One region of the Mesorhizobium sp. ArgA1 genome, then DNA from elsewhere that is predicted to be linked to it. Evidence: predicted binding sites of a transcription regulator. Region 1 holds the regulator's gene; each other region holds the start of a gene.
What was found. The regulator PhoB, encoded in region 1, activates phosphate uptake and scavenging genes when phosphate is short. The targets are predictions, from matches to a motif close to TGTCATNNANCTGTCAT.
Positions count from the first base shown of each region.

Region 2: ACWGTI_RS20050 (alkaline phosphatase) is a predicted target of PhoB. The motif match lies at 5,072-5,088, and genes of this name have one in related genera.
Region 3: ACWGTI_RS17885 (LTA synthase family protein) is a predicted target of PhoB. The motif match lies at 5,059-5,075, and genes of this name have one in related genera.

Region 1 is NZ_JBSKBQ010000001.1:1,313,155-1,320,699, reverse strand. Features, by position in the region: gene pstA (phosphate ABC transporter permease PstA) at 1-629, shown strand, start outside; gene pstB (phosphate ABC transporter ATP-binding protein PstB) at 647-1,471, shown strand; gene phoU (phosphate signaling complex protein PhoU) at 1,513-2,217, shown strand; gene phoB (phosphate regulon transcriptional regulator PhoB) at 2,234-2,923, shown strand; gene ACWGTI_RS06440 (ROK family protein) at 2,924-4,165, opposite strand; gene xylF (D-xylose ABC transporter substrate-binding protein) at 4,436-5,476, shown strand; gene ACWGTI_RS06430 (sugar ABC transporter permease) at 5,619-6,935, shown strand; gene ACWGTI_RS06425 (ATP-binding cassette domain-containing protein) at 6,949-7,545, shown strand, end outside.
Region 2 is NZ_JBSKBQ010000009.1:104,983-112,527, reverse strand. Features, by position in the region: gene ACWGTI_RS20070 (amidase) at 1-480, opposite strand, end outside; gene ACWGTI_RS20065 (ABC transporter permease) at 688-1,935, opposite strand; gene ACWGTI_RS20060 (ABC transporter ATP-binding protein) at 1,976-2,686, opposite strand; gene ACWGTI_RS20055 (hypothetical protein) at 2,692-3,150, opposite strand; gene ACWGTI_RS20050 (alkaline phosphatase) at 3,277-5,019, opposite strand; gene ACWGTI_RS20045 (WD40 repeat domain-containing protein) at 5,234-6,841, opposite strand; gene ACWGTI_RS20040 (exodeoxyribonuclease III) at 6,948-7,545, opposite strand, start outside.
Region 3 is NZ_JBSKBQ010000007.1:173,859-181,403, forward strand. Features, by position in the region: gene mltG (endolytic transglycosylase MltG) at 1-1,152, opposite strand, end outside; gene fabF (beta-ketoacyl-ACP synthase II) at 1,348-2,610, opposite strand; gene ACWGTI_RS17870 (acyl carrier protein) at 2,645-2,881, opposite strand; gene fabG (3-oxoacyl-[acyl-carrier-protein] reductase) at 3,102-3,839, opposite strand; gene fabD (ACP S-malonyltransferase) at 3,899-4,846, opposite strand; gene ACWGTI_RS17885 (LTA synthase family protein) at 5,126-7,054, shown strand; gene rpsF (30S ribosomal protein S6) at 7,402-7,545, shown strand, end outside.

The sequences.
Region 1 (7,545 bases):
TGCTTCTCCTGGCGCTGCCGATCGGCGTCGCCGCATCGATCTATCTCGAGGAATTTGCCAAGAAGAACCGCTTTACCGACCTGATCGAAGTCAACATCAACAATCTGGCGGCGGTGCCATCGATCGTCTTCGGCCTGCTTGGCCTCGCGGTGTTCATCAACTTCCTCGGCATGCCGCGCTCGGCCGCCTTCGTCGGCGGCCTGGTGCTCACCCTGATGACGCTGCCGACCATCATCATCGCGACGCGCGCCGCCCTTGCAGCGGTGCCGCCGTCGATCCGCTCGGCAGCGCTTGGCCTTGGCGCCTCGAAGATGCAGATGGTGTTCCAGCACATACTGCCGCTTGCCGCCCCCGGCATCCTGACCGGCACCATCATCGGCCTGGCGCGTGCGCTCGGCGAAACAGCGCCGCTGCTTCTGATCGGCATGGTCGCCTTCGTCGCCGACTATCCGAAGACGCCTTTCGATCCGGCGACCGCGCTGCCGGTGCAGATCTACATGTGGGCAAACGAGGCCGAACGCGCCTTTGTCGAGCGCATGTCCGGCGCCATCATCATCCTGCTCGTCTTCCTCATGGCCATGAACATCACCGCGATCGTGCTTCGGCGCCGGTTCGAGCGGCGCTGGTAGAAAAAAGGCAATTTGGTATGAACATCATGACCGAACAGTCCCTTGAAAACGCAGTGGGCGACAAAATGAACGCCAAGTCGAACGAAGTCATCAAGATGCGCGGCGACAAGGTCGGCGTGTTCTACGGCGAGAAGCAGGCGCTGTTCGACGTCAACCTCGACGTCCGACAGAACCAGGTGACGGCGCTGATCGGCCCGTCCGGCTGCGGCAAGTCGACCTTCCTGCGCTGCCTCAACCGCATGAACGACACCATCGATTCGGCGCGGGTGACCGGCAAGATCACGCTGGACGAAGACGACATCTACGACAAGAGCATCGACGTCGTCGAACTGCGCGCCCGTGTCGGCATGGTGTTCCAGAAGCCCAATCCGTTCCCGAAGTCGATCTACGAAAACGTCGCCTACGGTCCGCGCATCCATGGGCTGGCCAAGCGCAAGTCCGACATGGACCAGATCGTCGAATCCAGCCTGAAGAAGGCGGCGATCTGGAACGAGGTCAAGGACCGCCTGCAGGAGCCCGGCACCGGCCTGTCCGGCGGTCAGCAGCAGCGTCTGTGCATCGCGCGCGCCATCGCCGTGTCGCCGGAAGTGATCCTGATGGACGAGCCCTGCTCGGCGCTCGACCCGATCGCCACCGCCCGCGTCGAGGAGTTGATCGACGAACTGCGCCAGAACTACACGATCGTCATCGTCACGCACTCGATGCAGCAGGCGGCGCGCGTGTCGCAGCGCACGGCGATGTTCCATCTCGGCTACCTGGTCGAGGAGGGCGCCACCGACAAGATGTTCACCAACCCCGACGACAAGCGCACCCAGGACTACATTACCGGCCGCTTCGGCTGAGCCGTCCAGCGGTTGAATTTTCAGGCACGAGGACCAGGATCATGGGTGAACATACCGTCGCATCCTTCGATGAAGAACTGGGGCAGATCAGCAAGCTGATCCGCGACATGGGCGATCTGGCCGGCTCGATGGTGAGCGGCTCGACCAAGGCGCTGCTCACTTCGGACAATGCGCTGGCGCAGCGCGTCGTTTCCGACGACGCCATCATGGACGCGCGCCAGCGCGAACTCGACGACCGCGCCATCACGCTGATCGCCAAACGCCAGCCGATGGCCAACGATCTGCGCGCCGTGGTCGGCTCGATCCGCATGGCCGGAGACCTCGAACGCATCGGCGATCTCGCCAAGAACATCGCCAAGCGTGTCGGCACCGTCGGCTTGAGCGTCACGCCGCGCGACCTGTCGCATTCCATCGATGCGATGGCGCAGCTGGTGCTGATCCAGGTGCAGGGGGTTGTCGAGGAATATGCTGCGGCAGACGCGGCAGCGCTGGCGAAGCTCAGGAATGACGACGAGCGCATCGACGTCAAATACACCTCGGTGTTCCGCGAGCTTTTGACCTACATGATGGAAGACCCACGCAACATCACGGCCTGCACGCATCTCCTGTTCTGCGCCAAGAACCTGGAGCGCATCGGCGATCATGTCACCAACATTGCCGAAAATGCGTATTATGTGCTGACCGGCCAGCAATTGCCCGCCAATCGCCCGAAGCAGGACGAAACGGCGATGGCCACATCGCCCTGATAAAGGTGAACTGCTGATGATTGCGCCACGCATCATGGTCGTGGAGGATGAGGAGCCGCTGGGCGTGCTGCTCCGCTACAACCTCGAATCCGAAGGCTACCAGGTCGAGGTGGTGACACGCGGCGACGAGGCCGAAATCCGGCTGCAGGAAAACGTGCCGGATCTCTTGGTGCTCGACTGGATGGTGCCGGCGGTGTCGGGCATCGAGCTCTGCCGCCGGCTCAGGATGCGGCCAGAGACCGAGCGGCTGCCGATCATCATGCTGACCGCGCGCGGCGAAGAGAGCGACCGCGTGCGCGGCCTGTCCACCGGCGCCGACGACTATCTGGTCAAGCCGTTCTCGACGCCGGAGTTCATGGCGCGGGTGAAGGCGCTGCTGCGCCGCGCCAAGCCCGAAGTTCTGTCCAGCGTGCTCAAGGTCGGCGACATCGTGCTCGACCGCGAGTCGCACCGCGTCTACCGCAAGAAGAGCGAGATACGGCTGGGGCCGACCGAGTTCCGGCTGCTCGAATTCATGATGCGCCACCCCGGCCGGGTGTTCTCGCGCAGCCAGTTGCTCGACAATGTCTGGGGCGAGACGATCTATATCGACGAGCGCACGGTCGACGTGCATGTCGGGCGCCTGCGCAAAGCTGTCAACAATGGCCGCATGCCGGATGTGATCCGCACCATCCGTGGCGCGGGGTATGCGATCAGGGAAGACTGATCAGGCAACGCTCTTTCCAGCGCCCGCTCGCGCCTGCACGCCCGGCGCGAAAATCTCCTGGTCGACAAAGGTCAGCGCGCGCATGGCGCAGCCTTCGCGGATCAGCGGCAATTCGTTCGGCTCGGTGTCGAAAGAGATCGATTTCGAGTGCTGGCCGCCGGCGGTCTGGGCGATCGCCCCGCGCAGCGCCGGCTCGATCAGGTCGAAGGCGGCGGCGCTGACGCCGACCATCGCGACCGGTGCCGGATCGATCAGCGCGAACAGGCTGCCGAGGCCGAAGCCGAGCGCCTCGCCGGCCTTGCGGTAGGCTTCGCGCTCGGGGCCATCGGTCTCGCGGGCACGTGCAGCCAACGCCCGCATGTCGGCGTCGCCGACATCGACCGGTTCGGCATCCTCGCTCATCATTTTGGCGCTGCGCCAGATGGCGTAGTTGCCGGCATAAGCCTCGACGCAGCCGCGCCGCCCGCAGCGGCACAGCGCGCCGCCGGGCCGATGGATCATGTGGCCGAACTCGCCGCCCGACGAATGGGTGCCGGTGAACAGCTCGCCCTTCAGCACCAGCCCCATGCCGATGCCGTGCGAGAGCAGGATGGCGATGAAATCATCGCGATAGCGCTCAGGCTGGCGCCATTGCAGCGCCACCGCCATCATGTTGCAATCATTTTCCATGGTGGCCTGTATGCCGAATTCCGCTTCCAGTATGTCGGCGAATGCAATGTCTGTCAGCGGCGTGATCGGCGACCACAGCATGGCGCGCGCCTGCGAATCGGTGATGCCCTGGATGCCCATGGCGATGCGGGCGATGCTCTGGACATCGAGGTCGGGGTCCTCGAGCCGCCGCCGCACGATTGCCGTGCATTCGCCGATCAGCTCGTCGCGCGGCATGGTCAACGTATCCAGCCGGCGCTGCTCCTCGGCGACCACCTGGCCGGCATAGTCGATGACAGTGACGGAAAGGAAATTAAGCGACAGCACCACGGTCATCACCGCCGCCGCTTCCGGATTGAGGCCCAGGCCGACTTGCGGCCGGCCGCGTTTCAGCGCGCCGGTCTCGCCTGGCTTGCTCTCGGCCAGGATGCCTTCCGCAATCAGGTCGGACGAGATTGCCGATATGGTCGAATGGCTGAGGCCAGTGGTCGCCGCGATCTCGGTGCGCGACGGCTGGCCGGCCCGGCGCACGGCCGAAATCACCATCGCACGGTTGCGACGGCGCAGATCGTCGTGGCGGATTCCAACCGACATCTTTTTTGTTTCCTCCCGGTCCTCCTCCCGCCTCATGATAGTGAGGGCGGTCGGTGACACCAGCAAATATTGGCAGAAGCAGGCCGCGCTGTCATTGTTTATTGCGAGTCCCGAAAAAATTCACTGAGGCCATCAGATTCCATCAGAATCGATGTTGACAGGGTCTCGCCGTTGGACCAGTATTTTTTCGAGGCTCGAAAAAATAGAGCCTCTGTGTGCCGGCCTTCGGGCCAGTTTTGTCGCGCCGCGCGCGGCGCAGGGAGGATTATCATGAACAGATTTGCAGCCGCCATGCTGGCGGGTGTCGCCATGTCGCTGACGCTGGTGTCGGTCGCGCAGGCGAAGGACAAGGTCATCGGCGTGTCGTGGTCGAACTTCCAGGAAGAGCGCTGGAAGACCGACGAAGCGGCGATGAAGGCGGCGATCGAGGCGGCCGGCGACAAGTACATTTCCGCCGACGCGCAGTCCAATCCCGGCAAGCAGTTGACCGACGTCGAAAGCCTGATCTCGCAGGGCGCCAACTCGCTGATCATCCTGGCGCAGGACGCCTCGGCCATCGGCCCGGCGGTGCAGAAGGCGCTGGATGAAGGCATCCCGGTCGTCGGCTATGATCGCCTGATCGAGAACAAGGACGTCTTCTACCTGACCTTCGACAACAAGGAAGTCGGCCGCATGCAGGCCCGCGAAGTGTTCAAGGCGAAGCCTGAAGGCAACTACGTCTTCATCAAGGGGTCGGGTTCCGACCCGAATGCCGATTTCCTGTTCTCGGGCTCGATGGAAGTGCTCAAGGAAGCCATCGATTCCGGCAAGGTCAAGAATGTCGGCGAGGCCTACACGGATGGCTGGCTGCCGGCCAACGCCCAGAAGAACATGGAACAGTTCCTGACCGCCAACGACAACAAGGTCGATGCCGTGGTCGCGGCCAATGACGGTACCGCCGGCGGCGTCGTCGCCGCGCTGACGGCGCAGGGCCTGGCCGGAACCGTCCCGGTCTCGGGCCAGGACGGCGACCATGCCGCGCTGAACCGCATCGCGCTCGGCACGCAGACCGTGTCGGTGTGGAAGGATGCGCGCGAACTCGGCAAGAACGCCGCCGAGATCGCCTCGCAGCTCGCCGACGGCAAGAAGACCGGCGACATTGCCGGAGCCAAGGACTTCACCACGCCTGGCGGCAACACCGTCAAGTCGCTGTTCCTGACCCCGGTTGCCATCACCAAGGACAACCTCAACGTCGTCATCGACGCCGGCTGGATCAAGAAGGACGAAGTCTGCGCGGGTGTCGCCGCCGGCAGCGTCGCTGCCTGCAACTGATCTGCCGACTTCAAGTAGAGTAACGCCGCGGCTGACAGGCCGCGGCGTTTTTTCAAGGCAATTTGTGTTTCCGCCGCGGGCGGCTAACTTCTAGGCTGTGGTCCGGCATCCGCGTCAGACGGCAAGCCGCTGGGAGGACATCATGACCGACACGACCTCGACTTCGCAGGCCGACACCGCGCGCGCGTCGGAACTCGGCGCGGTCGCGCGCTTCCTGAAGGCGACGGAGATCGACACCCGCATGCTCGGCATGGTCGGCGCGCTGGTGGTCATCTGGGTCGGCCTGCACATCCTGTCGGGCGGTCTTTTTCTGACACCGCGAAATCTGTGGAACCTGTCGGTCCAGACATCAGCGGTCGCCATCATGGCCTCCGGCATGGTGCTGGTCATCGTCATGCGCAACATCGATCTGTCGGTTGGATCGGCCGAAGGGGTGATCGGCATGGTCATGGGCTTCGCGCAGGTGCATTTCCTGGTGCGTTTTGTCGGGCTTGAGCTTGGCAATCCCTGGATCTGGGTGCTGGCGCTGGCGATCGGCCTGGCGCTCGGCCTTCTCATCGGCGCCTTCCAGGGTTTTATCATCGCCTATCTCGAAGTGCCGGCCTTCATCGTCACGCTCGGCGGCCTGCTGGTCTGGCGCGGTGCGGCCTGGTGGGTGACCAGCGGCCAGACCGTGGCCCCGCTCGATGCCACCTTCCAGCTGATGGGTGGCGGTCCCGCCGGATCGATCGGCGCGACCTGGAGCTGGGTCGTCGGCATCGTCGCCTGCCTTGCCGTGGTGTTCGCGCTGTTCAACGGGCGCCGACAGCGCAAGCGTTTCCGCTTTCCGCTGCGACCGATCTGGGCCGAGACGCTGATAGGCACTGTGACCTGCGCAGCCATCCTGGGCGCGGTGTGGGTTGCCAATTCCTATCCATGGCCGGTCGGTATCGTGAAGCGGTATGCGGAGGCCAACAACATCGCCATTCCCGAAGGCGGGCTGTTCATCGCCCATGGCATCGCCATTCCGGTGCTGATGGCTGTGATGGTGGGCATCGTCATGACCTTCATCACCAAACGCACGCGTTTCGGCCGCTATGTCTTTGCCATTGGCGGCAACCCGGAAGCCGCCAACCTCGCCGGCATCAACACACGCTGGGTCACCATGAAGGTGTTCATGATCATGGGCGTGCTGGCTACGATCGCCGCTGCCATCTCGTCGGCCAGGCTGAATTCCGCGACCAACGCACTGGGCACGCTGGACGAGTTGCTGGTCATCGCCGCCGCCGTCATCGGCGGCACGTCGCTGGCCGGCGGTTCGGGAACCGTGATCGGCGCCATGCTGGGCGCGCTTTTGATGCAGTCGCTGCAGTCCGGCATGGTGCTTCTCGGCGTCGACTCGCCGCTGCAGAGTATCGTCGTCGGCGCAGTGCTGGTGGTCGCGGTGTTTCTCGACACCGTCTACCGCAAGCGCGTTTAGGAGGAGAACGATCATGGAAAAGACTGCCTCCGCAAACACCGGCACAGCGCTGATCGACATGCGCAACATCTCGATCGCCTTCGGCGGCATCCGCGCCGTCGACGATGCATCCATCGATCTTTTCCCGGGCGAGGTCGTGGCGCTGCTCGGCCACAACGGCGCCGGCAAATCGACGCTGATCAAGATCCTGTCGGGCGCCTACAAGCGCGATGCCGGGCAGATCTTCGTCAACGGCCAGGAGGCTTCGATCTCCAACCCGCGCGACGCCAAGAAATACGGTATCGAGACCATCTACCAGACGCTGGCGCTGGCCGACAATGTCGACGCCGCCGCCAACCTCTTCCTCGGCCGTGAGCTGATGACCGGCTGGGGCACGCTCGACGATGTCGCCATGGAAGCCGAGGCGCGCAAGGTGATGGGCCGGCTCAACCCGCGTTTCCAGCGCTTCAAGGAGCCGGTGGTCAAGCTGTCGGGCGGCCAGCGCCAGTCGGTGGCGATCGCGCGCGCCATCCTGTTCAACGCCCGCATCCTGATCATGGATGAACCGACGGCGGCACTTGGGCCGCAGGAAACGGCGCAGGTCGGCGAGCTGGTCAAGCAGCTCAAATCC
Region 2 (7,545 bases), on a different contig from region 1:
CGAGGCGAAGGCGGCGGTCAGGTACTCGGCATTGTAAGGGCTTTCGGCGCGGCCATAGACCCCGCGCTGCATGCCGCCATTGGCCATTGGCGGCATGTTGGTCAACCCGATCAGCACAGCCCCGCCGGCCCGCAGCCGCGCGATGGTGAAGGCGTCCTCATTGGCAACGAGATGCTCGAAGGCCGGCGATCCGGCCGCTACCGTCAAGCCCCTCACCTTGTAGCTGTCCTTGGCGGTGTAGGGGATGCCGTCGAGCGGCCCGAGCGTGGTGCCCTTCGCGCGGCGCAGGTCGGAGGCGGCAGCCTCCTCGAACATTCTGGGGTTGAGCACGGGTACGGCATTCAGCGCAATGCCATGGCGGTCATAGTGGGCAATACGCCGGAGGTAGGCGCCGACAAGCTCGACGCAGGTGACGGTGCCGGACTCCAGCGCAAGGCGCAGGTCGGCGATGGAGGCTTCGACGAGGTGGAGAGTGGGCATGGCAGGTTTGCTCGGCTGGCGTTCCTTCACACCCCCCTCTGCCCTGCCGGGCATCTCCCCCGCAAGGGGGGAGATTGGCTGTCATCTATGCTTTCGCCATTTAGCGGTATTCAAGATGGGCAGAGGCGCCCGAACTGCTGATCTCCCCCCTTGCGGGGGAGATGGCCGGCAGGCCAGAGGGGGGTGTTCAAGCGCCCAACCTCGGGCTCAGTTCCTCAGAGCCTGCGCGGGCGATTGCCGATAGGCCAGCACCGACGGTACCACAGCGGCCAGGCCGGCCACGACAAGCAGGATCAGCGCCGAACGCACATCCTCGATGCGGAACGTTACGGGCATGGAAAAGCCGCTCACCTCACCCATCGTATGCGCGATGGTTCGGCCGGCGAGATAGCCGAAGAGGAAACCGAGCAGGACGCCCGTGCCGACGATGACGAAGGTTTCCACCCAGACGATGCCGAACACCATCGCACGCGGCGCGCCGAAGGCGCGCAGGGCGCCGATCTGGTGCCCTCGCTGCAGAATATGGACGATGACGACCAGAAGTATTGCCGCCGCGACGAGGAACTGCGCGCCGGCCGCTACCATGGACAGGATGCGCCTTGCATCGCCAAGGGTTCCGTAAAGCCGGGTCAGCACTTCTCCGGGAAAGACCGCCAGCGTGCGGTCGCTGCGATACTGTTGGCGCAGCTTGTAGGCGTCGGCGATGGTGTGCGGTTTCACCACGATTGCCGGCAGGCCGGGCGCCGAAGGATCGAGGACGGCGTCGGGGTTGATCGGCGCATCGAAACCGTGCGGTGCGGGACCGTCTTGTGCGTCAACCTGCTCGACAAGTGCGGCAATTCCGGCGCGGCCATTCTCGTGTTCATGGATATGCCAGACCGCCTCGATCGGCACGATGATCGCCCGGTCCCAGGCGGTACCGGTGGGGCTGAGGCGCCCGACAATCGTATAGGTGAAATCATTGTGGATCTCGGTCGCCGCATGGAGTTGTCCGTGCGCCGGATGAAAGCGGGCGCCGACGCTTTTGGGCACGGCGGCGCCGACCAGCGCATCGCCAAGCACTGCGAATGTGCGGCCTTCGGTGACGCCGCCCAGTCCGTCGACCAGCGCCTGCGTGGTGCCGACGATCGGGAAGTTTTCGACAAAGTCACCGAAACCGACCGGCGCTGCCCAGGCCACCCGCTTGTCTCTGACGAGACCGGCCAGCACATTGCCCGGCATCAGCGACAGCGGCGCCGCCTGCAGAAACACGGAGGACAGAACCAGCTGGGTTTCGCTGCCCGGCGCCCCGATCACCAGGTCGAAAGCATGCGCCGCTTGCGCGCTGCCCAATCGCAGCGCCCGCTCACTGAGCGTGACGGCAACGCCGAGCGCGGTCGCCAGCGCGATCAGCAGCGCCACGGCAGCCACGCCGATCCAGTGTCGCCTTAGATCCGCGGCGATGAAGCGGAGCATCGGCTATTCCTTTCTCCCACGGGCTTTTCCATCTGCGAGGTCAGAAAGCTTCATCGCGCTCGGCCATCTCCTGCGACGCGCCGGTATCGCGCGTCACCTGACCGGCTTCCAGGCGGATGATCCGGTCCAGCCTTTCTATGAGCCGTTTCTCGTGACTGGCGACGATGAGGGTGGTTCCTGCCTCGCCCGCCAATTGCAGCAACAGGTTCGCCACCGCAATTCCGGAATCGGCATCGAGGCTGGCGGTCGGCTCGTCGGCGACGATAATGGCCGGCCTCGTCACCAACGCTCTGGCAACGGCGACCCGCTGCATCTGTCCCCGCGACATCGTTTCGACCGGCTGGCCCGGACGCTCGATTTCGACCCGTTCGAGCAGCCGCAGTCCTTCCGCCTTCAGGTCGGCCACCGGGCGGACCCTCGACAGTCTGCCGGGCAACAGGACGTTTTCCAGCGCCGACAGGCCGGGGCACAGATAGAACTCCTGCATGACCAGGCCGACATTCGCGGAACGCCAGCGGTCGCGCCTGGCTTCCGAGAGGCTGGAAAGTTCGGTGTCGCGCCAGCGCACCGAGCCATGGCGTATCCTTTCCAGCCCTGTCACGATGTTGATGAACGTCGTCTTGCCCGATCCCGAGGGCCCGGTGACGGCGACTTTTTCACTAGGTCGGATGTCCAGCGCGGGCACGGTAAGCGCAGGCTTCTCGAGGTCGCGGAAGGAGACCCGCAAATCGCGGACGGACAGGCCAAGCATGATCGCTACGCCCGGCGGAAATGCGCGTCGACGATGCGCAAAAGGCTGACGAAGCCGGTTTCCGGGTCGGTCCAGGAGCCGGTTTCCAGCCTGCCTGCCACTTCAATGAGAGCGTTTGCCTGTTCGAAGGTTTGCGCCTGGTCGAGATAGATGACGACGATGTTGTCGGGCCAGTCGGCGTCGGATGAGCAGAACGGGCACAGCGCCATCGGTATCTCGGTCAGGACGAAGAATTTCGCCTCGGCCTTGAGCGGCGGCGCCATGAAACCCTGCATGGTGACGTCATGGCCGGCAAGGCTTTTGACTTTGTCGGAGAAGGTCATGCCCAGCACGCCGATCTTGCCGTAGAGGTCATCGAAGGTGAGCGGCGCGGCGGCTGCCGCCGCGCCGCGCAAAGCCCAGGAAAAACAGACCGCAGCCGAACCGAGCAGCGTGCCGCGGCGGGTAATCGGTCTGCACGCCATGATCCGTAGTCCTCCTTGTCGACAGGCCCGGGCGCCGTCAGCGCCCGAACCGCCGTCCCGGCCCGCTTCATCCGCATCCCTGCGAAAGCGAATGGAGCGGCCGGAATCAATCATAGCCCGCGCGGCTCAGTTCGTCGCCGGCGCAAGTCCCAAGGCATCGGCCAGCACGCGGTAAACGTCGCTCTCTTCCATGTAGCCCTTGAAGCCTTCGGCGCCTGGGCCGGTTGCCTGCAGCACGACGTCATCGACGGCGTGGACAGCGCTTTCGGCATTCTTCGGCAAATTGCCTTTGCGCAGCACGGCGCCGGGTACGTCCTTGTACTTCTCGTTGGCGACGTATTCCTTGGCCTCGTTCTGCACCGTCGGCACGAACGGGCCGTCGAGCTTCGGACGGAAGGTCTCGTAGTAGTCGGGGAAGTTGGCGCCGAAGATCGCCAGACGACGCGAGACATCGACGCTGTCGGGATAGCCGTCGCCATTCTTGTCCTCGTAATTCGGGAAGCCCGCGTCGGCATAGACCCCGACCTTGTCGCGCATCTCAGGACCCGGCTTGTTGTCGTCGATGGTGCCAAAGATGGAGACGCTGTGGGTGTGGTCGCCGGTGACGACGATCATCGTGTCGGGGTGGGTCTTGGCGAATTCCATGGCAACGCCGACCGCCTTGTCGAACTCGATGACCTCGACCATGGAGCGCTCCCAGTCCATCGGATGCGACATCTTGTCGATCAAGGCGCCTTCGACCATCAGGAAAAAGCCGTCCGGGTTTTTCGACAGTTCACCGAGCGCTACATTGGTCATTTCGACCAGGCCCGGCTGATTGGGAAAGGTTTCCACGGTGCCCTTCCTGAGGAAATCGCGGTCGAGCGTGACGTCCATGTTGCCGGTGTGGAACAGGCCGAGGATCTTGCCGGTGTTGGTCTTGGACGCGGCCTCGAGTTCGGTCTTGTCGGTGGCAAGGGCGTATCCGGCATCCCGGAATTTCGCGATGTAGTCGGTGTCGTCCTTGCGCTTGGAGCCGGCCGTGCTCTGCGGCAGGAAATAGGCGGAGCCGCCGCCGAGGATGACGTCAGGCTGCGTCTGATAAAACATGCCGACGATGTCGGCCTTGTCGCTGCGGCTGCGCGTATGGGAGACGACGGCTGCGGGGGTGGCGTCCTCGACCTCGGCCGTCGAGATGACGCCGATCGACTTCTTGCCGGTGCGCCGCAAAGCTTCGGCGATGGTCTCGACCTTCGGATCGTCCTGGCTGGGCTTCGTGCGGTCGGCATAGACGCCGAGCGCGTTCACCGCCGTCTTGTGACCGGTCATGTAGGCCGACATGGTGTTGGCGCTGTCGGTGGCGATGGCATTGGTCGACGACGTGCCGATGAAGGCCATATGGTCGAGGTCGTCCATGTTGAGGCGACCGTTCGCCTTGCCTTCGGTCATGCCCTTGGACATGATCCGCGCGCCGGTGCGATGCGCGACCGAGAGGCCGTCGCCGAGCAGGAAGATGACGTTCTTGGCACGAGGCGTCGCGGAAGTTCCGAACACCTCCCATTTGACCGACTTGGTCTCGTCGCCGGCCTTGGCTTCGATCTCATAGGTGCCGGGCTGGCTGATGCTGGCGGCCCGGATCAGAATCGCCGAGGCATCGACCCCCTCTTCCTTCTCCACGAACTCGACTTTTTTGCCGAGAACCTCTTCGGCCGGCTTGCCGTTGATCGTCACCGTGACCTGGTCGGGGGTGACGACCTTGTCGAATTCGACCTTCAGGTCGAAGGGAGACTGGGCGAGGATCGTGGCGCGGTCGAGCGGATAGATCGTGGCTGCGCCAGCAGCGCTGACAAGACTTGTCGTAACGGCAAGCGCGATGAGGGGGCGAAGCATAAGTGACCTCCAAAATTGACTGATAAAAGACAGTTTTTGGTATTCGCTGCCGATGTCTGTTGTATGACAGAATCTTGCTAGGACCGCTCACATTCTCGCGTAGTCCAAAGCTGGTTGAGAAACAGGATTGAACGAAGCTGGCTGCCGGCCTTCTCCCAGGTGTGGGGGATCAGCCGTTATGCACGCCTGCTCCAACCGACCAACACGTCCCCCGCTATTCCGGCGCCCCGGCGAACAGTATCTCGCCGTCGCCGTCCGCTGCCGGCCAGTCCCTGATGGTGCGGTCGTCGCCGCCGGTGAGCAGCGTGCCGTCGGGCGCGAAGGCGACGGCGTAGATCGGACCGGTGCGGCTGTCGAACATGGCGATCTGGCTGCCGGTGTCGACATCCCATAGCCGCGCCGTGCCGTCGAGCGAGCCGGAAGCCAGGCGCTTGCCGTCGGCCGACAGCGCCAGCGTGTAGACGGTGCCTTCGTGGCCCTCGAAGCGGCGCACCTCCTTGAAGGTGTCGAGATCCCAGAGCTTGATCGTGTAATCGCCGCTGCCGGTGATGACATGATGGCCGTCGGCGGTGAAGACGGCGCCATACGCGCCTTGTTCGTGGCCGTGCCAGCTGCGCAATTGCTTGCCGCTTTCGACATCCCAGAATTTCAGCGTGCCGTCGATGGAGCCGCTGAGCGCGCGCGTGCCGTCGGGCGAGATGGCGACTGTGCTGATCGGCCAGTCGTGCCCGGTCATCACATGCAGCGCGGATTTGTTGACGAGGTCCCAGACGATGACGTTGCCGGTGTCGTGGCCGCTGACGGCGCTCTTGCCGTCCTGGCTGATCGCCAGTTTTCTGACGCCGCCATTGTCGCCCGATGAGAAGACATGCAGCACCGTGCCGTCGGCAAGCTTTCGCAGCACGATTTCGCCGTCGTCGCCGGCGGTCAGCGCGGTGGCGCCGTCGGGCATGAACAGCGCCGTGCGCGCCATGTCCTTGTGTTCACCAAGGTTGCGGATCAGCCGCTTGCCGGCGATGTCCCAGAGCTTGATCATGTGGTCGGTGCTGGCGCTCATGATGTCGCGGCCGTCAGCTGACACGGCGAGCCAGACGACGGCATCGCGGTGGCCGTCGGGCTCGGTCGGCAGCGGCGGTTCGGCCGGCGGCAAGGTCGCCACGGTTTCCGGTGGCGAAGGAAGTGCGGCTTGTGGGGGCGAGGCCGGAGCCGGCGGCGGAGCTGCTTCCGGTGGCGGTGTCGCCGGAGCAAGAGCGACCTCGGGCGGCGGCTCCGGTGCAGGCGGCGGCGCAGGCTCCGCCATTGCCGGAGGTTTTGCTGCCTGCTCAGGCGGGGTTTGCGCGGGCGGCGTGGCGACAGGCGGCGAACTCGGCGGCGCCGGCGGCGTCATCAGGTCCGGCGGGACGCCGGCGACATCCTGGCCCTTCGGCTCGGCTTTGGGTTCGTTCGGGGCGGCTACCTCAGCGCCCGGGCCAGCTGCGGGCCACGGGCCGAACTGGTCTGCCAGCAGCGCCAGAACGACAATCGCCGGCAGAACCAGGAAGGCTCGCCGCAGCCGCGGCCTGCCGGGGTTTTGCACCTCCGCTGCCCGACCAAACAATGGGGCTCCGGACAGGTGGTTCGGGCCGCGCGGCAACAGGCCGGCAAAGAACAACAGCGCCCCGATCACGCAGACCGCGCCGGCCGTAAACAAGGCAACCAGGCGCAGGGAGGCAAAGGATGCTGCGATGCTCGGATCGGCCTGCGCCAGACGCTGCATGGCGAAACAGACGACGCCGACCACCAGCAAGACCAGCGCGAGCAGCCTGTCGGCACCCCTGTTCATTGGCTCTCTTCCCCAGGCCGCGTGGTCTGCGGCCGCCCTGTCACGAAACTAGCAACGAAACGCGTAGCGCAAAATTCCAAGGATGAAAGTGGCTGACCTCACGCTGCTACTTCAATTCCACCCACACCGGCGCGTGGTCGCTGGCGCCGTCCTGCCCGCGAACATCGCGATCGATGCCGGCAGCAGTGAGGCGGCGCGCCAGTTTCTTCGACAGCAAAATGTGGTCGAGCCTCAAGCCGGCGTCGCGCGGCCAGCGGTTACGGCGGTAATCCCAGAATGTGTAGAGCGTTTCCTTCGGGTATTTCTTGCGCAGCGCATCGGTCCAACCCTGCTCGAGCAGCCGCCGGAACGATGCGCGGCTCTCCGGCTGCACCAACGCATTGTCGTCATAGGAGCGGGTGGCGTAGATGTCACGCGGCTCGGGCACGATGTTGTAGTCGCCGACCAGCGCCACCGGCAGGCCGGTGTCGAACAGCTCACCGGCATGCGCCTCCAGCCTTTCATGCCAGGCCAGTTTGTACTGGAATTTCGGCCCCGGTTGCGGGTTGCCATTGGGGGCATAGAGGCAGGCGACGACGATACCGTTCACGGCCGCCTCGATGTAGCGGCTCTGCCTGTCGGCCTCATCGCCGGGCAGGACGTCACGGGTCAGCACCGGTTCGGATCCTCGCGCGAGTATGGCGACGCCATTCCAGGTCGGCTCG
Region 3 (7,545 bases), on a different contig from region 1:
GGTCTTGGCGCCCTTTGCGGCGTCTTCGACCTGCTTTTTCTGCAGCGCCCGATAGCGGGCAACGTTCTCATTGTGCTCGGCAAGCGTCGTGGCAAACACATGGCCGCCGGTGCCGTCGGCGACGAAGTAGAGATCGTCGGTCTTCGACGGGTTGGCGACGGCTTCGAGTGCGGCGCGGCCGGGATTGGCGATGGGCGTCGGCGGCAGGCCGTTGATCAGATAGGTGTTGTAAGGCGTCTGCTTCTCGATGTCCGACTGGTAGATCGGCCGGTCGGCGGGTTTGCCCTTGCCTCCGAACAGTCCGTAAATGATGGTCGGATCCGATTGCAGCCGCATGCCCTTGGCCAGACGGTTGAGGAAGACGGCGGCAACGCGCGAGCGCTCGTCGCCCCGGCCGGTTTCCTTTTCGACGATCGAGGCCAAGGTGACGAAGTCGTCGACATTGGCCAGAGGCAGGTCGGGGGCGCGCCGCTGCCAGACCTCGTCGACCAGCTTCTTCTGGTCGGCGAGCAGCTTGTCGACCATCTGCTGGCGCGTGGCGCCGCGGGTGAAGCGCAACGTATCGGTGGCGAGGCTTCCCTCGGCCGGCGTGGTCGCCGGCATGTCCCCGGTCAGCGCATCCTGCTCGGCAACGCGCTGCAGCGCCTGCTCGACCGTCAGCCCCTCGGGAATGGTCAGCGAATACATCACCGACTTGCCGCTCTTCAGAAGCTCCATGATATCGCGCATGGAGGCGCGCGGCTTGACCTCGTATTCGCCAGCCTTCAGCGCCGAGTCATTGCCATAGACGCGCACGCCAATACGGAAGATGCGGGCGTCGCTGATCAACCCACGCCGTTCGAGCTGGTCGGCGATATCCTGGACGCCGGTGTTCGGCTTGACCAGAAAGGTGTCGCCAGCGGCCGACGGGCCCGGTTCGTTGAAGGCCTGCTTGCCGAAATAAAGCGAAACGCCGGCGGCGAGGATCATCAACATCACAGCGGAGATGACGAAGTTCATGAACACGACGACCTGGCTGCGCGAGGCGCGAGAGCGCTTCGGCGGCGGTGTGCCGGCTTCCGGCCGCAAGGCCTCGGCCGCAGTCTTCGGCACGATCGGGCCGGTCTTCTGGTTTTGTCCGAATTGTCCGCTGCCGCCCGGATTGGTGTTCATAAGCGCCCTACCATCTGATCTCTTAGAGCGACCATGCGTCCGGTTGGACGCACAGCGTGCCCTAACATTTCAAGCCTACGCATCGTGCTTCAAAAAAAGCGCCTTCAGGCCGATGCGACGAATCCCCAGCGGCAGAGTAGGCTCGAATATGGCAAAATTGACGACAGACCGCTGGCGCGCCGGTCGATACCGCAATCAGCCGATATAACGCTGGAAGACCAGCGAAGCGTTGGTGCCGCCAAAGCCGAAGGAGTTGGACAATGCCACGTCGATCTGGCGGGGCCGTGGCGTGTTTGCTACCAGATCGATCGCGGTTTCGCGTTCCGGGTTGTCCAGATTGATGGTGGCGGGCGCGATGTTGTCGCGGATGGCGAGGATCGAGAAGATCGCCTCAGCGGCCCCCGCTGCCCCCAGGAGATGGCCGATCGACGACTTGGTCGACGACATCGAGATCTTCGAAGCGGCATTGCCGACCAGCCGCTCGACGGCGCCGAGCTCGATCGTATCAGCCATGGTCGAGGTGCCGTGCGCATTGATGTAGTCGATGTCGGCGGGCGTCAGCTTGGCCCGGTTAAGCGCCGCCGTCATACAGCGGAAGGCGCCGTCGCCGTCTTCGGCAGGTGCGGTGATGTGATAGGCATCGCCGGTCAGGCCGTAGCCGGTGACCTCGGCATAGATCTTGGCGCCGCGCGCCTTTGCGTGTTCGAGCTCTTCCAGAACGACCACGCCGGCGCCCTCGCCCATGACAAAGCCGTCCCGGTCCCGGTCATAGGGACGCGAGGCCTTTTCAGGCGTGTCGTTGCGGTCGGTGGACAATGCCCGGCAAGCGGCGAAGCCGGCAAGCGAGAGCCTGGTCACCGGCGCTTCAGCGCCACCGGCCAGCATCACGTCGGCATCGCCGAAGATGATCAGCCGGGCGGCATCGCCGATGGCGTGCGCGCCGGTCGAGCAGGCGGTGACGACGGCGTGGTTTGGGCCTTTCAGCCCGTGCCGGATCGACACCTGGCCCGACACCAGATTGATGATGTTTCCAGGAATGAAGAACGGGCTGATGCGGCGCGGGCCACGCTCGTGCAGGATCAGCGCATTCTCGGCGATGCCCTCGAGGCCGCCAATTCCGGAGCCGATCATGACGCCGGTGGCGCAACGCTCGGCTTCGGTGCCGGGCTCCCAGCCGGAATCCTTCAGCGCTTCGTCGGCGGCCGCAATCCCGTAAAGGATGAAGTCGCCGATCTTGCGCAGTTCCTTGGGCTCAAGCACGGCTTCGGGGTTAAGCGTGCCGTTGGTGCCGTCACCGCGGGGAATGACGTGGGCGATCTTGCAGGCAAGATCTTCCACTTCAAACTCGGTGACGCGCTTGGCAGCACTGCGGCCGGTCAGAAGTTCCTTCCAGCTGTGCTCGAAGCCCATGCCGAATGGCGAAACCAGGCCAAGGCCCGTGACGACGACACGCCTCATCGCAGGTCCTCCCCGGTGATGACTGCGGATAGCGTCAGGCCGAAGCCTTGTCGATGTACTTCACGGCGTCGCCGACGGTCAGGATGGTCTCGGCCGCATCGTCCGGAATCTCGACGCCGAACTCTTCTTCGAACGCCATGACGAGTTCGACCGTGTCGAGGCTGTCCGCGCCCAGATCATCGATGAAGCTCGCCTGCTCCGTCACCTTGTCGGCATCGACGCCAAGATGTTCGATGACGATCTTCTTGACGCGCTCTGCGGTGTCACTCATTTGGGGCATCCTCGTCTTTTGTTTGTCTGTCTTCGTTAGCGGGCAGAATGCCGCTAATCAAGCTGAAAGATGGTCCTGCCGGAAACGCAACGGTGCCGGACCGGTTTTTGCCCGAACCGCCGGGTTGCGGGCCGCATTACACGAAAATTGGCTAAGGTCCAAGGCGAAATGGTCTCTTTTCACAAGCCGGCCGTGTCTTCTTATAACCGGCCATATCCCGTCAAATCATCGCCATGCCGCCGTTGACATGGATGGTCTGGCCGGTGACGTAGGCGGCTTCGTTGGAGGCGAGATAGGCGACGGCAGACGCCACTTCAACACTCGTGCCCATGCGTCGTGTCGGGATCGCGGCCATGATCGCATCTTTCTGCTTGTCGTTGAGCTTGTCGGTCATGGCCGATTCGATGAAGCCCGGGGCGACGCAGTTGACGGTGATGTTGCGGGTGGCGATCTCCTGCGCCAGCGACTTGGAAAAGCCGATCATGCCGGCCTTGGAGGCGCAGTAATTGGTCTGGCCGGGATTGCCTGTGACGCCGACAACCGAGGTGATGTTGATGATGCGGCCATGGCGGCGGCGCATCATCGGATGGGTGAGTTCACGGGTCAGCCGGAACACGGCGGTCAGGTTGACCTCAAGCACGCTGTCCCAATCGGCATCCGACATGCGCACGAACAGGCCGTCCTTGGTGATGCCGGCATTGTTGACCAGTATGTCGACGCCTTCGAGCTCGGCTTCCGCCTTCTGGCCAAGTGCCTTGACCTCGTCGCGGTTCGACAAATTGGCTGGAAACAGCTTTACCCGGTCGCCGAGTTCGCCAGCCAAGGTCTCCAGTTTCTCGATGCGGGTGCCGTGCAGGCCGACAATGGCACCTTGCGCATGCAGCACCCGGGCAATCGCTTCGCCAATGCCCCCCGATGCGCCGGTGACGAGCGCCTTGCGGCCGGTCAGTTCGAACATTGTTATCTCCTGATCTCAGAGCGCACCCTTTGCATAGGTGCCGCCAAATCGCCAGCCTGTCAGCCCAATGCCGCCAGCGCCGCTTCGACATCGGCCGGCGTGCCTATGGCCGATGTGGCGATGTCGCGGTTGATACGCCGCGCCAGACCCGACAGCACCTTGCCGGCGCCGATCTCGTAAAGGGTTGCGACGCTGTTGGCGCCAAACCACTCAACCGTTTCGCGCCAGCGCACGCGGCCGGTGATCTGCTCGACCAGGCGCCGCGAGATTTCGTCGGGCTCGCTGGTCGGGGTCACGGTGACATTGGAGACGACGGGCACCACCGGTGTATTCCTGGTCACGCCCGCCAGCGCCTCGCGCATGACATTGGCCGCCGGCGCCATCAGCGCCGAATGGAAGGGCGCGGAGACCTGCAGCATCAGCGCCCGCTTGGCGCCCTTTTCGGTGCACAGTTTCGCGGCGAGTTCCACCGCCGCCTTGGCGCCGGAGATCACCAGCTGCCCACCGCCATTGTCGTTGGCGATCTGGCAGACCTTGCCGGACCCGGCGGCGGCTTCGGTGCAAGCGGCTTCGACATCGGGCTGTTCCAGGCCGATGATCGCCGCCATGGCGCCCTCGCCGGCCGGCACCGCCGCCTGCATGGCATTGCCGCGGATGCGCAACAGCCGGGCCGCATCGGCGACCGAGACGAAGCCGGCGGCCGCAAGGGCCGAGTATTCACCGAGCGAATGGCCTGCAACGTAGGACACCTTGTCCTTCAGCGAAAAGCCGCGCGCTTCCAGAGCCCGCACCGCGGCCAGCGACACCGCCATCAGCGCCGGCTGGGCATTGGCAGTCAAGGTCAGCGTCTCTTCCGGGCCTTCCCAGATCAATTTCGACAGCTTTTCACCCAGCGCATCATCGACTTCCTCAAAGACCCTGCGCGCCTCGGGGAAGGCGTCGGCGAGGTCTTTGCCCATGCCGACAGCCTGGCTGCCCTGTCCCGGAAAGGTGAATGCAACGGCCATTTGGGCTCTCTCCAGCGGCTGATTTTTCCTGCCTGTGACGCAAGGCGGACCGCCAAGTCAAGCCCGTTGGCGGCATTTCGGCCGTTGGTCGAGACGGAAGCCAGCCCCCGAGTCCCTGTTCCGACAGGCTTTTTGCCGATCACTCCTGATGAAAACCGCTCACGAATCGTTTGCTGGCTCTTCTTATTTCCGCCACAGGCGCTAGCATTTGAATGACAGTTCTATGACAGAACGGTGACGCGAGTGGAAAAACGCGTTGCTTGGGCCGGGGAAAGAAAAGTGGCAAGGATCAGGAAAGGCGCGGCCGTACCCGCGCCACAGTTCTTGGAAGACGATCCGTCCACCGGCTACCTGCCGGGGCGCAGATGGCCTGTCATCCGCTACGGTCTGGCCACTCTGCTTGCCTCCGCCGTCCTGGTGTTCGCCATCGAATGGATCGTGCGCGGCGATTTCTTCGGCACGGTCGACTTCTTCCTGCAGCCCTTCAAGCCGGGCTGGACCACCATCATCGTCTTTGCGCTGGTGCTGATAGGACTGGACGCCGTGCTCGGCCGCAGCCACCAGAGCCTGATGATCGTGGCGCCGCTGACCCTGGCGCTGGCCTTTGTCGGGCACCAGAAGTCGCATTATCTCGGCGATCCGCTCTACCCGACCGATTTCCTCTATTCGCGCCAGATCATGGCGTTGATGCCGCTGCTGGTGCGCGAGCGGCCCTGGACGGCGCTCGCCATGGCGGTCGGCATCGTCGCCGGACTGTCGTTGCTGATCTATGGCTGGCGGCTATGGCGCCGCAAAGTGCCGATCCTCAGCCGCAAGGGGCGGCTGGCGCGGCTGACGCTGGCAGTGCCGCTGCTCGCCTTCTTCGTCTCGATCATGGACTATGCCACCTTCTCGTGGACCCGCGACCGGCTGCAGATCATCCCGATCATGTGGGACCAGAAGGAGAACTACGCCTCCAACGGCTTTGCCCTGGCTTTCGCGCTCAACGTGCCGATGGCGCATGTCTCCGCACCGGCCGGTTACTCCGACAAGGCAATCGACGCGATAGACAGGCCGGATGTGACAGCCTCGGTGCCGGACGAGAAACCCGACATCATCATCGTCATGAGCGAATCCTTCTGGGATCCGACCAAGCTGCCCGGCGTCACCATCACGCCCGACCCCATCCCCAATGTTCGGGCTTTGCGCTCGGGCTATATGTTCTCGCCCGAATTCGGCGGCATGACCGCCAACATCGAATTCGAGGCGCTGACGGGCTTTTCCAATGCCTTCCTGCCGGCGGGCTCGATCCCCTATCAGCAATATGTGCGCACGCCGACGCCGTCGCTCGCGACCTTCCTGAAAAGCGAAGGCTACCGCGCGCGCGCCATCCATCCCGGCACCAACTGGTTCTGGAACCGGGGCGCGGTCTATGCCGATTTCGGCTTCAACGATTTCCGCTCGGAAGAGACGCTGCCGCCGTTGCAAAAGCGCGGGCCGCTGGCCTCCGACGCAGCAATGACCGACGAGATCATCGCAGAGGCCGACGCCAGCGAAGATCCGGTGTTCTTCTTCGCCGTCAGCCTGCAGAACCACGGCCCCTACGAGCCGTACCGCTATTACAATCCGACCCACAAGGTCGCGGCACCGATCAGCACATGGGCGCGGGAATCGCTGCTCAGCTATGCCGAGGGTTCGGCCGATGCCGACCGTGGCCTCGAGCGGCTGATCGACTGGGCGAAGAAGCGCCAGCGGCCGACGGTCATCGCCTTCTTCGGCGACCATCTGCCGCCGCTCGGCCCCGTCTATGTCGAGACCGGCTTCCTGAAAGACAATGTCGCGCCGCGCAGGGAGGCTACGCCGGAGGCCGCACTGGAGCACCACCAGACGCCGCTGATCATCTGGTCGAACCGCACCGGTCCGGCGCAGGATATGGGCGCGGTCAGCCCAGCCTTCCTGCCCTACCACATCCTGACCACGGCCGGGATCACGCACCCTTACTACACCGGCTTCCTCGGCGCGCTGCGCGAACGCTACCGTGTCGTCGACCGCAACCTTCTGCTGACGCCGTCAGGCGAAGCGACGCCCGACTGGGCGCGGCAGAAGGACATCGATCCGGCGATCAACGATTTCCGGCTGATCCAGTACGACATGATGTTCGGCAAGCGTAAGGCCGCGCCCGACTTCTTCCCTGAAACGGTGGACAAGGTCGTCGCCCATACAAGCTGAATAGACGGGGCGAGCCGAGCCGCTCATGTGAGATATATTGGCATTTTTTCGAGTGGCACGCCTCAAGCGGCCCGCTCGCCGGTGCCCTACCCTTGCCTTCCAGCCAAATTGCTGTATAGACGCCCGCAATCTGCCGGTCCTTGCTGGGGGCTGAACGGAGGGCCGGAGGTTTTGCCCAAAACCTTCGTGTGAAGCCAGAAGCGCTTCCGCCTCCCGTGTCTCCGCTCTCGACCGTCTCGAAATGCTCCTTTCTTCCCCGCCCTTTTGGGACCAACGGGTCAGAGAAGTTGCAGAGGCTTTTGCCGCGAGGATCCGGGAGAGAAACGAAAGAAAGGCACTGAACCACTATGGCTCTATACGAACATGTGTTCCTTGCCCGGCAGGACCTCTCGCAGCAGCAGGTCGATGCGCTTGTCGAACAGTACAAGGGCGTCATCTCCGCAAATGGCGGGTCCGTCGGCCGGGTCGAGAACTGGGGACTGAAGTCCCTC